Regions from separate parts of the Rothia sp. HC945 genome, predicted to be linked through region 1. Evidence: riboswitches for the same ligand, from Rfam matches in the RefSeq annotation. Region 1 holds a riboswitch; each other region holds the start of a gene.
What was found. Region 1 has a riboswitch for S-adenosylmethionine ahead of AB0Y14_RS06230 (ABC transporter ATP-binding protein). Riboswitches for the same ligand answer to the same signal wherever they lie in the genome.
Positions count from the first base shown of each region.

Region 2: it holds a riboswitch for S-adenosylmethionine, as region 1 does, so the genes downstream of both, AB0Y14_RS07750 (PLP-dependent transferase) here and AB0Y14_RS06230 (ABC transporter ATP-binding protein) in region 1, are expected to answer to the same signal.
Region 3: it holds a riboswitch for S-adenosylmethionine, as region 1 does, so the genes downstream of both, AB0Y14_RS09190 (bifunctional o-acetylhomoserine/o-acetylserine sulfhydrylase) here and AB0Y14_RS06230 (ABC transporter ATP-binding protein) in region 1, are expected to answer to the same signal.

Region 1 covers NZ_JBFCSN010000001.1:1,404,321-1,407,791, reverse strand. Annotated here, with positions in the region: gene AB0Y14_RS06240 (ABC transporter permease) at 1-192, opposite strand, end outside; gene AB0Y14_RS06235 (aliphatic sulfonate ABC transporter substrate-binding protein) at 196-1,239, opposite strand; gene AB0Y14_RS06230 (ABC transporter ATP-binding protein) at 1,294-2,118, opposite strand; SAM riboswitch class I at 2,127-2,249, opposite strand; gene AB0Y14_RS06225 (thiolase family protein) at 2,535-3,471, shown strand, end outside.
Region 2 covers NZ_JBFCSN010000001.1:1,749,512-1,752,982, forward strand. Annotated here, with positions in the region: gene AB0Y14_RS07745 (cystathionine gamma-synthase) at 1-701, opposite strand, end outside; gene AB0Y14_RS07750 (PLP-dependent transferase) at 698-2,098, opposite strand; SAM riboswitch class IV at 2,140-2,257, opposite strand; gene AB0Y14_RS07755 (dipeptide ABC transporter ATP-binding protein) at 2,355-3,471, opposite strand, start outside.
Region 3 covers NZ_JBFCSN010000002.1:133,638-137,108, forward strand. Annotated here, with positions in the region: gene metX (homoserine O-acetyltransferase MetX) at 1-245, opposite strand, end outside; gene AB0Y14_RS09190 (bifunctional o-acetylhomoserine/o-acetylserine sulfhydrylase) at 263-1,654, opposite strand; SAM riboswitch class IV at 1,788-1,901, opposite strand; gene AB0Y14_RS09195 (amino acid permease) at 2,016-3,471, shown strand, end outside.

The DNA of each region.
Region 1 (3,471 bases):
CCCGACGTGCTGCCAGAGTTCGTGCCGACGCATCAGTTCGACGCCCGCGTTCGCGACCTTCGACGGGCTCGGCAGCTGAATCGGCGTGAAGACGCCGGTTGTCGAGAGGAGGTGCCACGCGACGAGGACGAGCAGGGGAAGGACGATCCCCAGGCCGGCCGTGGTCCAACGGTTTTTCGGAAGGCTTGTCACGCTCTATTTCCCCTTGATTCGCCGGGCGGCCGCGGATGCATCGGCGGCTCGGGCGTACTTCTTCTCGATGATGTTCTCGACGGCGTCGTCCGCATCCTTTCGCTCGGACACATCTCCCGAATTGACCAGGATCGGCGCGATCTTGCGCAGCACCCGGAGTTGGTCGTCGCCCGGTACCGGGTCGATATCCAGGTGGGTGCGATCCCAGACCGTGCGGGCGACGTCGTCCGATATGGCTGCCTCCTCGGCGAAGACCGCGATGGCTTCCTCCCGGTGGGCGATGGCCCATTCGCGCGCGAAGGAGTACACGTCGATGACGAGTTGGGCTCCTTCCGGGTTCTGGTCGAGGAATTCCTCACGGGCATTGAGGAATCCCCAGGTGTTGAAGTCGAGATTCCGGTAGAACAACTGGTCGCCGCCTTCCTCCTGGGCCGTCGCCATGATGGGGTCCAGCCCGGCCCAGGCGTCGACCTGGTGCGTGTCCAACGCGGATCGACCGTCGGCGTGCTGGAGATTCACGATGGTCACATCATCGGCGGACAGCCCGGCCTCATCGAGGGCCTGGATCAGGAGGAAGTAGGGGTCCGTGCCGAGGGTCGCCGCGATACTGCGACCGGCGAGGTCCTCGACCGCGCGAAGGGGAGAGTCCGGCGTCCTGACCAGGGCTGACCACTCCGGCTGGGAAAAGAGGCCGATCGTTGTGATCGGCGCGCCGTTGGCACGTGCCAGAAGGGCGGCCGAGCCCGCCGTCGAGCCGACGTCTATCGCGGCGCCGATCAGACTCTGGTTGGCCTTATTGGATCCGGCAGATTTCAACCATGAGACGGACTGCCCGAGCCCTTCGGCGGCGGTCTCGAGCCACTTCTTTTTGCGAATGATCAACGACAACGGGTTGTACGTCGCGTAGTCCAGGGTGATGCTTCCGGAAGCATCCGCGTTGATGACGCCACGGCCGGCACCTTCGCCGGACATGCATCCGGACAAAGTCAGGGCGATAGCGCCGAGACCGACGCCCTTGAAGGCATCGCGACGGGAAACGGTGGTCATCGGGATCGGGTCCTTGCTGGGCATGGGGAGTTCACGGGTTCGACGTCGTGGGGGCTAGTGCGCCGTGGTGTCGACGCCGAGCAGCCCCAGGAGGTGTCCGCGCATTCGGGTCAGATCCGAGTCCTCGCGAGAACGGGGTCGGGGGAGGCCGACCTCGATGCTCTCCACGATCCCCGCGGGCTCTCCTGGGGTCGGGCGCCCCAGGACGATCACATGATCGGAGAGGTACAGTGCCTCGTCGACGTCGTGCGTCACGAGCAGAACCGTGGTGGGGTCCTGCCGATGGAGATCGAGAAGCAGGTCCTGCATCTTGAGCCGGGTCAGGGCATCGAGCGCGCCGAAGGGCTCGTCGAGCAGGAGCACCCGCGGATTCCGGGCCAGTGCCCTGGCCAGGGCCGCGCGCTGGGCCATGCCACCGGAGACCTCGCCCGGGCGGTGGCTCGCGTGCGGGGTCAGGCCAACGAGCTCGATCAGTTCGGCAACCCGTTTCCGGCCGCGGGAAGCGGGGGTTTTTCTCGGCAGACCGAGGGCGACATTGTCCGTGATCGAACGCCAGGGCAACAGGCGGGGTTCCTGGAATCCGACGGCGCACCGAGGATCGACGTCCCGAACCGGGCTGCCGTCGATCGTGACCGAGCCTTCGGTCGCGGTGTCGAGGCCCGCCGTCGCGCGCAGGAGAGTGGACTTACCGCACCCGGAGGGCCCGACGACGGCGACGATCTCACCCGGTTGCACCGTAAAGCTCACGTCCCGAAGGACCTGAGTGCGCGCCCCGCTACGGGACGAGGTGCGGAAAGACTTCCCGACATCGTGGAATCGGACCGACGCGGCGTCGGCCTCCAAGGCACGGGTGGCCTCCGAGGCGCGGGCCGAACTCACAATCAATCACTCCATCGAACCCTGGCGTTAGCACCGTATTCTCCCTAGGCCCTGTGGGACATGCGGCCATTGCGGGGAGAAGGTTGCTGCGACGTCGTCGAGCCAGGTCTCTCGGTCGCTCTGGATGGTTTTCCCCTCCAGATTAAGCGCGTCCTCCGGGGCCGCTCCAACTCGGCCCGGACTGTTTCGGGAGATGAAACGGCGTGCGTCAAAGTGCGTCATCCGGGCGGTTGGCCGGCCCGCGTGGAGGCTGGGCAGTTCGCGGCTCCTCCGAGGGGGTCTCGCCTCGTCGCTCGTTCACGCCGCACCGAGTCTGAATTGACGCACATCACACCAGGTGCCATATTAGTGAACGAACGGTCGGTAATTCCCCACGGGCCGAACAGCTGAAACCGAACGCCTGAACAGGAGCTTCCATGCCCGAAATGCCAGCAGCCTTCCTCGTCGGCGGAGCCCGCACCCCGGTCGGGCGGTATGGGGGTGCACTGTCCTCGGTCCGGCCCGACGACCTCGCGGCACTCTGCATCAAGAGCGTCGTGGAGGAAGCAAACATCGACCCCGCCGACGTCGACGAGGTCATCCTGGGAAATGCGAACGGAGCGGGCGAGGAGAACCGCAACGTCGCACGCCTGGCCTGGCTGCTTGCGGGGTACCCGGACACTGTGCCGGGGATGACCGTCAACCGCCTGTGCGCCTCCGGAATGTCGGCCATCACGACGGCTTCGCAGATGATCACATCAGGGGCCGCGGACATCGTCGTCGCCGGCGGCGTGGAATCGATGTCTCGCGCACCCTGGGTCATGGAAAAGCCCACCCGTCCCTTCGCCAAACCCGGGGAGGTGTTCGACACCTCGATCGGGTGGCGTTTCGTGAACCCCAAGTTCGTGGATGGCCCCTTGTCCCGCGACGGCAAGGCCACCTATTCGATGCCCGAGACCGCGGAAGAGGTGGCCCGCACCGACGGAATCACTCGCGAAGAAGCCGACGAATTCGCGGTGCGCTCGCAGGAGAACGCCACGGCGGCCATCGAGGCCGGGAGGTTCGCGGACGAAATCGTCCCGGTCGAGGTTGCCGGCAGGAAGGGCGATATCACCGTGGTCGATACGGACGAAGGCCCCCGCCCTGGCACGACCGCCGAGGCCCTGGGCAAGCTCAGGCCCGTGGTCGGTGGGGGATCCGTGGTCACCGCAGGCAACTCGTCCGCGCTCAACGACGGCGCGTCGGCCATCATCGTGGCCAGCGAGAAGGCAGTCGAGAAATACGGCCTCACGGCGCGCGCACGCGTGGTGGACGGTGCATCCGCCGGTGTCCCGCCGGAGATCATGGGCATCGGTCCCGTGCCGGCGAGTCGGA
Region 2 (3,471 bases), 350 kb from region 1:
GAATGCCCACCGATGTACTTGGTGGTCGAGTGGACCACGACGTCGGCGCCCCACGTCAAAGGATTCTGGAGCGCGGGCGAGGCGAACGTGTTGTCCACGACCAGCAGAGCTCCGGCGGCATGAGCGGCCTCAGCCCATTCGCGGAGGTCGACGATGCTCAGCAAGGGGTTGGTCGGGGTCTCGACCCAAAGAACGGTCGCGGACGGATCCGCCAGCAGGCGGTCGCGCTCGTCGGTTCTGGCCGGGGGCACGAACGCGGTCTCGACTCCCCACCTGGAATACAACTGGCTGAGGAGGCGATGGGTCCCGCCATAGGTCTCCGCCGCCGCCACCACGGTGTTTCCGGGACGGAGCACCGAACGCAGAAGGGCGTCCTCCGCGGCGATCCCCGACGCGAAGGCAAAGGCGTGGCTCCCGTTCTCGACCTGCGCGAGTTGCGTCTCCAGGGCGGTGCGCGTCGGGTTTCCGCCGCGCGAGTACTCGTATCCGCTCTTGAGCGTCTCGACCCCGTCCTGCGTGAACGTCGAGGTCTGGTAGATGGGCGGGATCACGGCCCCCGTCAGCGGGTCCGGTTCCTGACCTGCATGGACAGCAGTCGTTCTGAATCCGGGCCGAACCACGGACGGCTCCGTCCTCGCGGAGGTCCCGTCCTGCGCAGGCCGGCGTGACCCGAGATCGTTGATGTCTTGCGTCGCGGTCATGCTCGTACGGTCTCCTTCTCGCGTGCGGTGGGTGCCTGGTTCGGGCCGGTTCCGGTGACCCTGTCGAGCGACGTCGAGAGGTCCTGCCACAGGTCCTCGACGTCTTCGCGCCCGAGAGCCAACCGAACGGTCCGCTCGGTGATCTCTCCTGCCTCCCTGAGTTCGGGCGTGAGCCGACAGTGGGTCGTCCACGCGGGGTGGGTCGCCATCGAGCGTCCGTCGCCGAGGTTGGCGGCGAGCTTGAACAGTTCCAACGAGTCGAAGAATCGCTCGACGTCGTCCGTTGTCCCGTCGATCTCGAAGGAGAGGACCGCCCCGGTACCGCGCGGGAAGTCGCGATCGGCGATCGCGGCGTCGCTCGAGCCGGGGAGGCTCGGGTGCCGCACGCTCCGCACGCGGGGATGGGCGGCCAAGCGCCGGGCGATCCCTTCCGCGACCCGGCAGTGACGGTCTACCCGGACGTCCAGGGTCTCGATGCCTTCCAGTGCCTGCTGTGCATTCCACGGCGCCAGGCTCGGGCCGAGATCGTTGAGCAGCTGCGCCCTGACGAGGTGAAGGAAGGCCCCATGCTCGCCGTGCCCCGCGACCAACGACTGATTGCCGAATCGGCGGCGCGGCGCGGTGAACTGCGGCCATCGGGCCGCATCACTGCTCGGCGAGAACCGTCCGGTGTCCACAACGATTCCGGCCAGCGCGCTGCCGTTGCCGGTCAGGTACTTCGTGACCGAGTGAACGACGACGTCGGCCCCGAGTCTTCCCGGTTGCAGGAGGTGCGGCGTCGCAAGGGTGTTGTCCACCACGAGCGCGGCTCCGGCGGCGTGTGCGACGGCTGCGAGCTCAGGAATGTCCGGGAGATCGGCGTGCGGGTTTCCGATGGATTCCACGAGGAAGGCCCGGGTCCGTTCCGTCACGGCTCGTTCCCACTCGTTCGGGCGATGAGGGTCGACCCACGTCACGGCGATGCCCGCCTCGGCGAGCGTGTCGTTGAGGAGGTCGGCGGTGCCGCCGTAGATGCGGTTCGAAGCGACCACGTGTCCCGCGGGAATCTCGGGGTGCGGCTCGCCGTCCTGGCTCTGCCCCGAGCGCCCGGCCAAGGCAAGAAGGGTCAGGGTCAGCGCGGCCTGTCCGGAGGACGTCGCGACGGCACCGACGCCGCCCTCGAGCTCGGCCAGGCGACGTTCCAGAAGTCCCACGGTGGGGCTTCCGGTCCTCGAGTACGTGAATCCGGGTTCCCGCTGGCCGAAGCATTCCCTGGCATCGCGCAGAGTATCGAATTCGTAGGAGGCGGTCAGGTAAAGCGGCGGTCGAACCGGGCGGGCCGACGGCTGGTCGGCCGTTCCACCGTGGATCTGCACCGTGCCGAGCCCGGGTGCCTGCGGGTATTCGTCTGCTGACATCGTGATCCCCCTCGAAGGCGGGGCGCCGAGTCCTTCTCGTGACGCCGTGCTTGCCGGGGAGCGGTGTGCTCCCGGCCGGATCTTCATCTGGGGCACCCCATCACAGCGGAAAGGGTTGCCGACCGGTCAGCCAGAGCTTCAAGACCGGTGCTCGTGATCCTGATAGTGAACTTACAACCTAGTCAGCGGCCTCGGAAGGACATGACCTCCGATTCCGCCGCCACGTCACACACGGTTCACCCGAAGCCCGAAGACGTCATATGACGTTCGCGGGGTCGCCATCGTGACGGGTTCCGGGGACCGCGTCGATGAGTGTCCGAGTCAGTCGCTCCCGCGGGGCGTCGAAGACTTCCCCCGCCGGTCCGGACTCGATCACGCGCCCCTCGGCCATGACCAGGACGTCGTCGGAGATCTGGCGGATGACGGCCAGGTCGTGACTGATGAACACGTACGAGAGCCCCAGTCGCTCCTGGAGGTCGGCCAGGAGATCAAGGATCTGGGCCTGGACCGAAACATCAAGCGCCGAGACCGGTTCGTCCAGCACGATGAGCTCGGGATCGACCGCGAGCGCCCGAGCGATCGAGACGCGTTGCCTTTGGCCCCCGGAGAGCTCCGCGGGTCGGCGACCGGCCAGGTCACGAGGGAGAGCCACGAGGTCCAGGAGCTCGGTGACGCGTTCCGCACGCTCCGCGCGGGATCCGATGCGGAAGCCGCGCAATGGTTCCCCGATCGATGCGGCCACGGTGTATTTCGGGTCGAGGGAACCCGTCGGATCCTGATGGACGAAGCGCGCCCGAGTGGCCAGTTCTCTCCCCTGTCGCCTGTTCCGTGCCAGGGTTTTCCCGAAGACCTCCAAGACCCCCTGGTCGTAGGATTCCAGGCCGAGGAGAATGCGTGCCGTCGTCGATTTTCCGGACCCCGATTCGCCCACGATCCCCAGCGTGCGCCCGGGGGCCAGCTCGAGGTCGACGTCGGTCACTGCCTGGACCCGGTGCGGTCCCGCACCGAAAGCCTTGTTGAGCCCCTTGGCTCGCACCACGGGCGTGGTTCCCTCCGGAACGGCGCCGGTTTTCCGGTCCGGTACCGCGTGCACCGCCGGCGACGCCGACATCAGTCTCCGAGTGTATTCGTGCTGGGGGTCGGCGAAGACGCGTTCAGCGCGCCCTTCTTCCACCACACGACCTTTCTCCATGACCAGGATACGGTCCGCGCGATCGCGGGCCACACCGAGGTCGTGCGTGATCAGCAACAGGCCTGCTCCTGCACGGGCGACCCGATCCTCCAGGAGGTCCAGGATGCTCTTCTGGGCCGAGACGTCGAGCGCGGAGGTCGGCTCGTCGGCGATCACGAGACGGGGTTCACGCGCGAGAGCG
Region 3 (3,471 bases), on a different contig from region 1:
CGCTCGAGATCACTCGCCCCCTCCGGGGCCTCACCGTGCGCCGCGTGCGTGTCCCCGGTCAGGGCGTGAAGAACCAGGACGGCGTTGGACGCGTCCTGGTTCAACGTCCCCCAGGTCTCGTACGCGATGGTGGCATCGGAGATCACGGCGCCGGAGTCCACCAGAAGGTCGCCGACGTCGTAGTAATTGACTACGCCGTCTCCCCTGGTCTCGGCCTTGCGCGCACCGGTACCAACGATCGTCACGTCTGCTCCTCGTTCGTCTATTGCCCGTTCGCGGATACAGGTTCTGCGGATACGGTCGCGCCGTCCGCGGATGTCAGCGCGTCGAAACCGTGCTCGAGATCGGCCAGGATGTCGTCTATGTGCTCCAGCCCCACGGAAAGCCTGACGAATCCGGGAGCCACGCCCGCATCGCGAAGCTCCTTCTCCGAAAGCTGCGAGTGCGTGGTCGAGGCGGGGTGGATGACCAACGAGTGCACGTCCCCGATGTTGGCGACGTTGGAGTGAAGCTGGAGGGAATCCACGAAGGTCCGGGCCGGCTCCGCACCCCCCTCGAGTTCGAAGCCGACGACCGCTCCGACGCCCTGGGGCGCGTATTTCCGGCCGAGGTCATACCAGGGCGAGGACTCGAGACCCGCATAGTGCACGCGCGTCACGTCGGGACGAGCTTCAAGCCATGTGGCGACCTTGCGAGCGTTCTCGACGTGCCTCTCCACGCGAAGGGAAAGAGTTTCGAGGCCGATGGAAATATTGAATGCGTTCGTCGGCGAGATGGAGGCACCGAGGTCACGCAACAGGGTCACACGTGCCCGCAGTATGTAGGAGAGATTGACCCCGAAGACGCCGTTGGGGCCGAGGTCTTCGGCGAAGACCAGGCCGTGGTAGCTGGGATCCGGGGTATTGAACTGCGGGAACCGGTCCGGGTACTTCGAATAATCGAAATTGCCGGAATCGACGATCACGCCCCCGATGCTGTTTCCATGCCCTCCGAGGTATTTGGTCGCCGAGTGCACGACGACGTCGGCGCCCCATTCGAACGGCTTGACGAGGTACGGGGTGGGCACCGTGTTGTCCACGACCAACGGCACACCGACTTCGTGAGCGAGTTCGGCCAACGGCTCGATATCGAACACGTCGCTACGCGGATTCGGCACGGTCTCGCCGTAGAAAACCTTGGTGTTCGGCCGGACCGCGGCACGCCAGGCCTCCGGGTTGTCGAAGTCCTCCACGAATGTGGTCTCGATGCCGTAGGAACTCAAGGTGTGCTTGAGGAGGTTGTACGTGCCGCCATAAAGGCTGGGGCTCGCGACCACGTGGTCCCCGGCCCTCGCGATATTAAGGATCGCGATGGTGATGGCTGCTTGACCGGACGCGACCAGAAGGGCGCCGACGCCGCCTTCGAGCGCAGCGATGCGGTTCTCGACGACTTCCTGGGTCGGGTTCGTCAAGCGCGAATAGATGGGGCCGAGTTCCTTCAGCCCGAAGCGGTTGGCCGCCTGCTCGGCGTCGTCGAACACGAAGGACGTCGTTTGGTAGATCGGCAATGCCCGCGCACCGGTCGCGGAATCCGGATCCTGTCCGGCGTGAATTTGCTGTGTCTCGAACTTCCAGCCCTGCGGTGCGGAAGGAGTGGGAAGACCTTGAGTGCTCATTTTTGCTCCTGTCAATGTCGAGGGGCATGGAGCGACCGGCCGTCTTCCGATCCATCAGCACCCGGGTCGACCCGGAACCCTCTGGTTCACCGGGGAATACGAGTCTCACTGATCGAGACGACCGGGCACACCGCGCCCGCGCTTGCGATCGCTGTTTCGCGACCACCAGGTCCTCACCCAGGGCACCCCACCGCGGTTGGAGGGTTGCCGGCCAGCAAGCTGGGGCTTTGCGCTGGCTCTCTTGACCCGATACAAGGTTTTCGCATGGGCGGAGCGCGCGTCAAGTACCGGCGTCATACTGCACCCACGTGAAACGTCATGACATTTATGACGTGAGCGAGACCATTGCGTACCCTGTCTCATGGTCGTCCGGTGTCGGACCGGGCGGCACCATCATCGACCGCCCCGAAGGAAGACCGTGAGCCAGGAGAAAAACCCGTCCCCGAGAAGGGGCGGAACGGGAACCGCGGGCGACGTCGCCGACAACCCGCAGACGTCGCTCAGGCGCGGGCTGACCCTGCGTCACATTCGCTTCATTGCCCTCGGCTCGGCCATCGGCACGGGCCTGTTCCTCGGGTCCGCGGACGCCATCCAGTTCGCCGGCCCCTCGGTGCTTCTGGCGTACGTCATCGGTGGTGCGGCGGTGTTCATGGTCATGCGTGCCATGGGCGAAATGGCCCTGGTCCACCCGGTCCCCGGCTCTTTCGCCGACTATGCGACCGAATATTTGGGCCGCTGGGCGGGATTCGTCACGGGATGGAGTTTTGCTTTCGAGATGGCGCTAGTCGCCGTCGCAGACGTCACGGCCTTTTCCCTCTACATGAAGTTCTGGTTCCCGACCACGCCGAGCTGGATATGGATCGTCTCGGTCGTCGCGATCATCATGGCGGTCAACCTCACCAAGGTGAAGGTCTACGGCGAGGTCGAGTTCTGGCTGACCCTGGTGAAGGTCGGTGCCATCGTGGCGATGATCGTCGGCGGCCTGGCACTGATCGTCTTCGGTGTTCAGTTGCACCAGGAGATCCAGCCGTCCGTGACGAACCTGTGGGAACAGGGTGGCTTCTTCCCTCACGGGTTCTCCGGTTTCTTGGCCTGTTTCACCGTGGTCATGTTCGCCTTCGGGGGCGTGGAAAACATCGGAATCACCGCGGGCGAGGCCGAAGACCCCGAGAAATCCATCCCCGGGGCGATCAACACCGTCCCGGTGCGCATCCTGCTCTTCTATGTCCTCACGATGGGCGTGATCATGTCCCTCTACCCCTGGAGCAGCATCGGCGACGAAGGCTCTCCTTTCGTACAGATCTTCTCCGGGTTGGGCATCCCGGCGGCCGCCCACATCCTGAACGTGGTGGTTCTTACGGCTGCCGTCTCTGCGATCAATTCGGACATCTACGGGGCCGGGCGGATGCTGTACGGTCTCGCCCAACGCGGTCTCGCGCCGCGCTCCTTCAGCCGAGTATCGTCGCGGGGCACTCCCAGCATGACGGTGGCCGCGATGGGCATCGTGCTCGTGGCAGGGGTGCTGGTCAATCACTTCTTCGAGAATGCATTCCTCTACGTCGCAACCCTGGTGACGTTCGCTACGGTTCTGGTCTGGGTCATGATCCTGGTGACGCACCTGGCCATGCGACGCCGACGCTCCCGCGAGGGCTCGGGGCCCTCCCGCTTCCCGACTCCCTGGTGGCCGGCCGCTTCCTGGCTCGCGCTGGCCTTCATGATCGGCGTCGTCGTGCTTCTCGGGTTCTTCGAGGACACTCGCATGTCCCTCATCATCGGGGCGGTGTGGGTGATCCTCCTGGCCCTCGCTTACCCCCTGA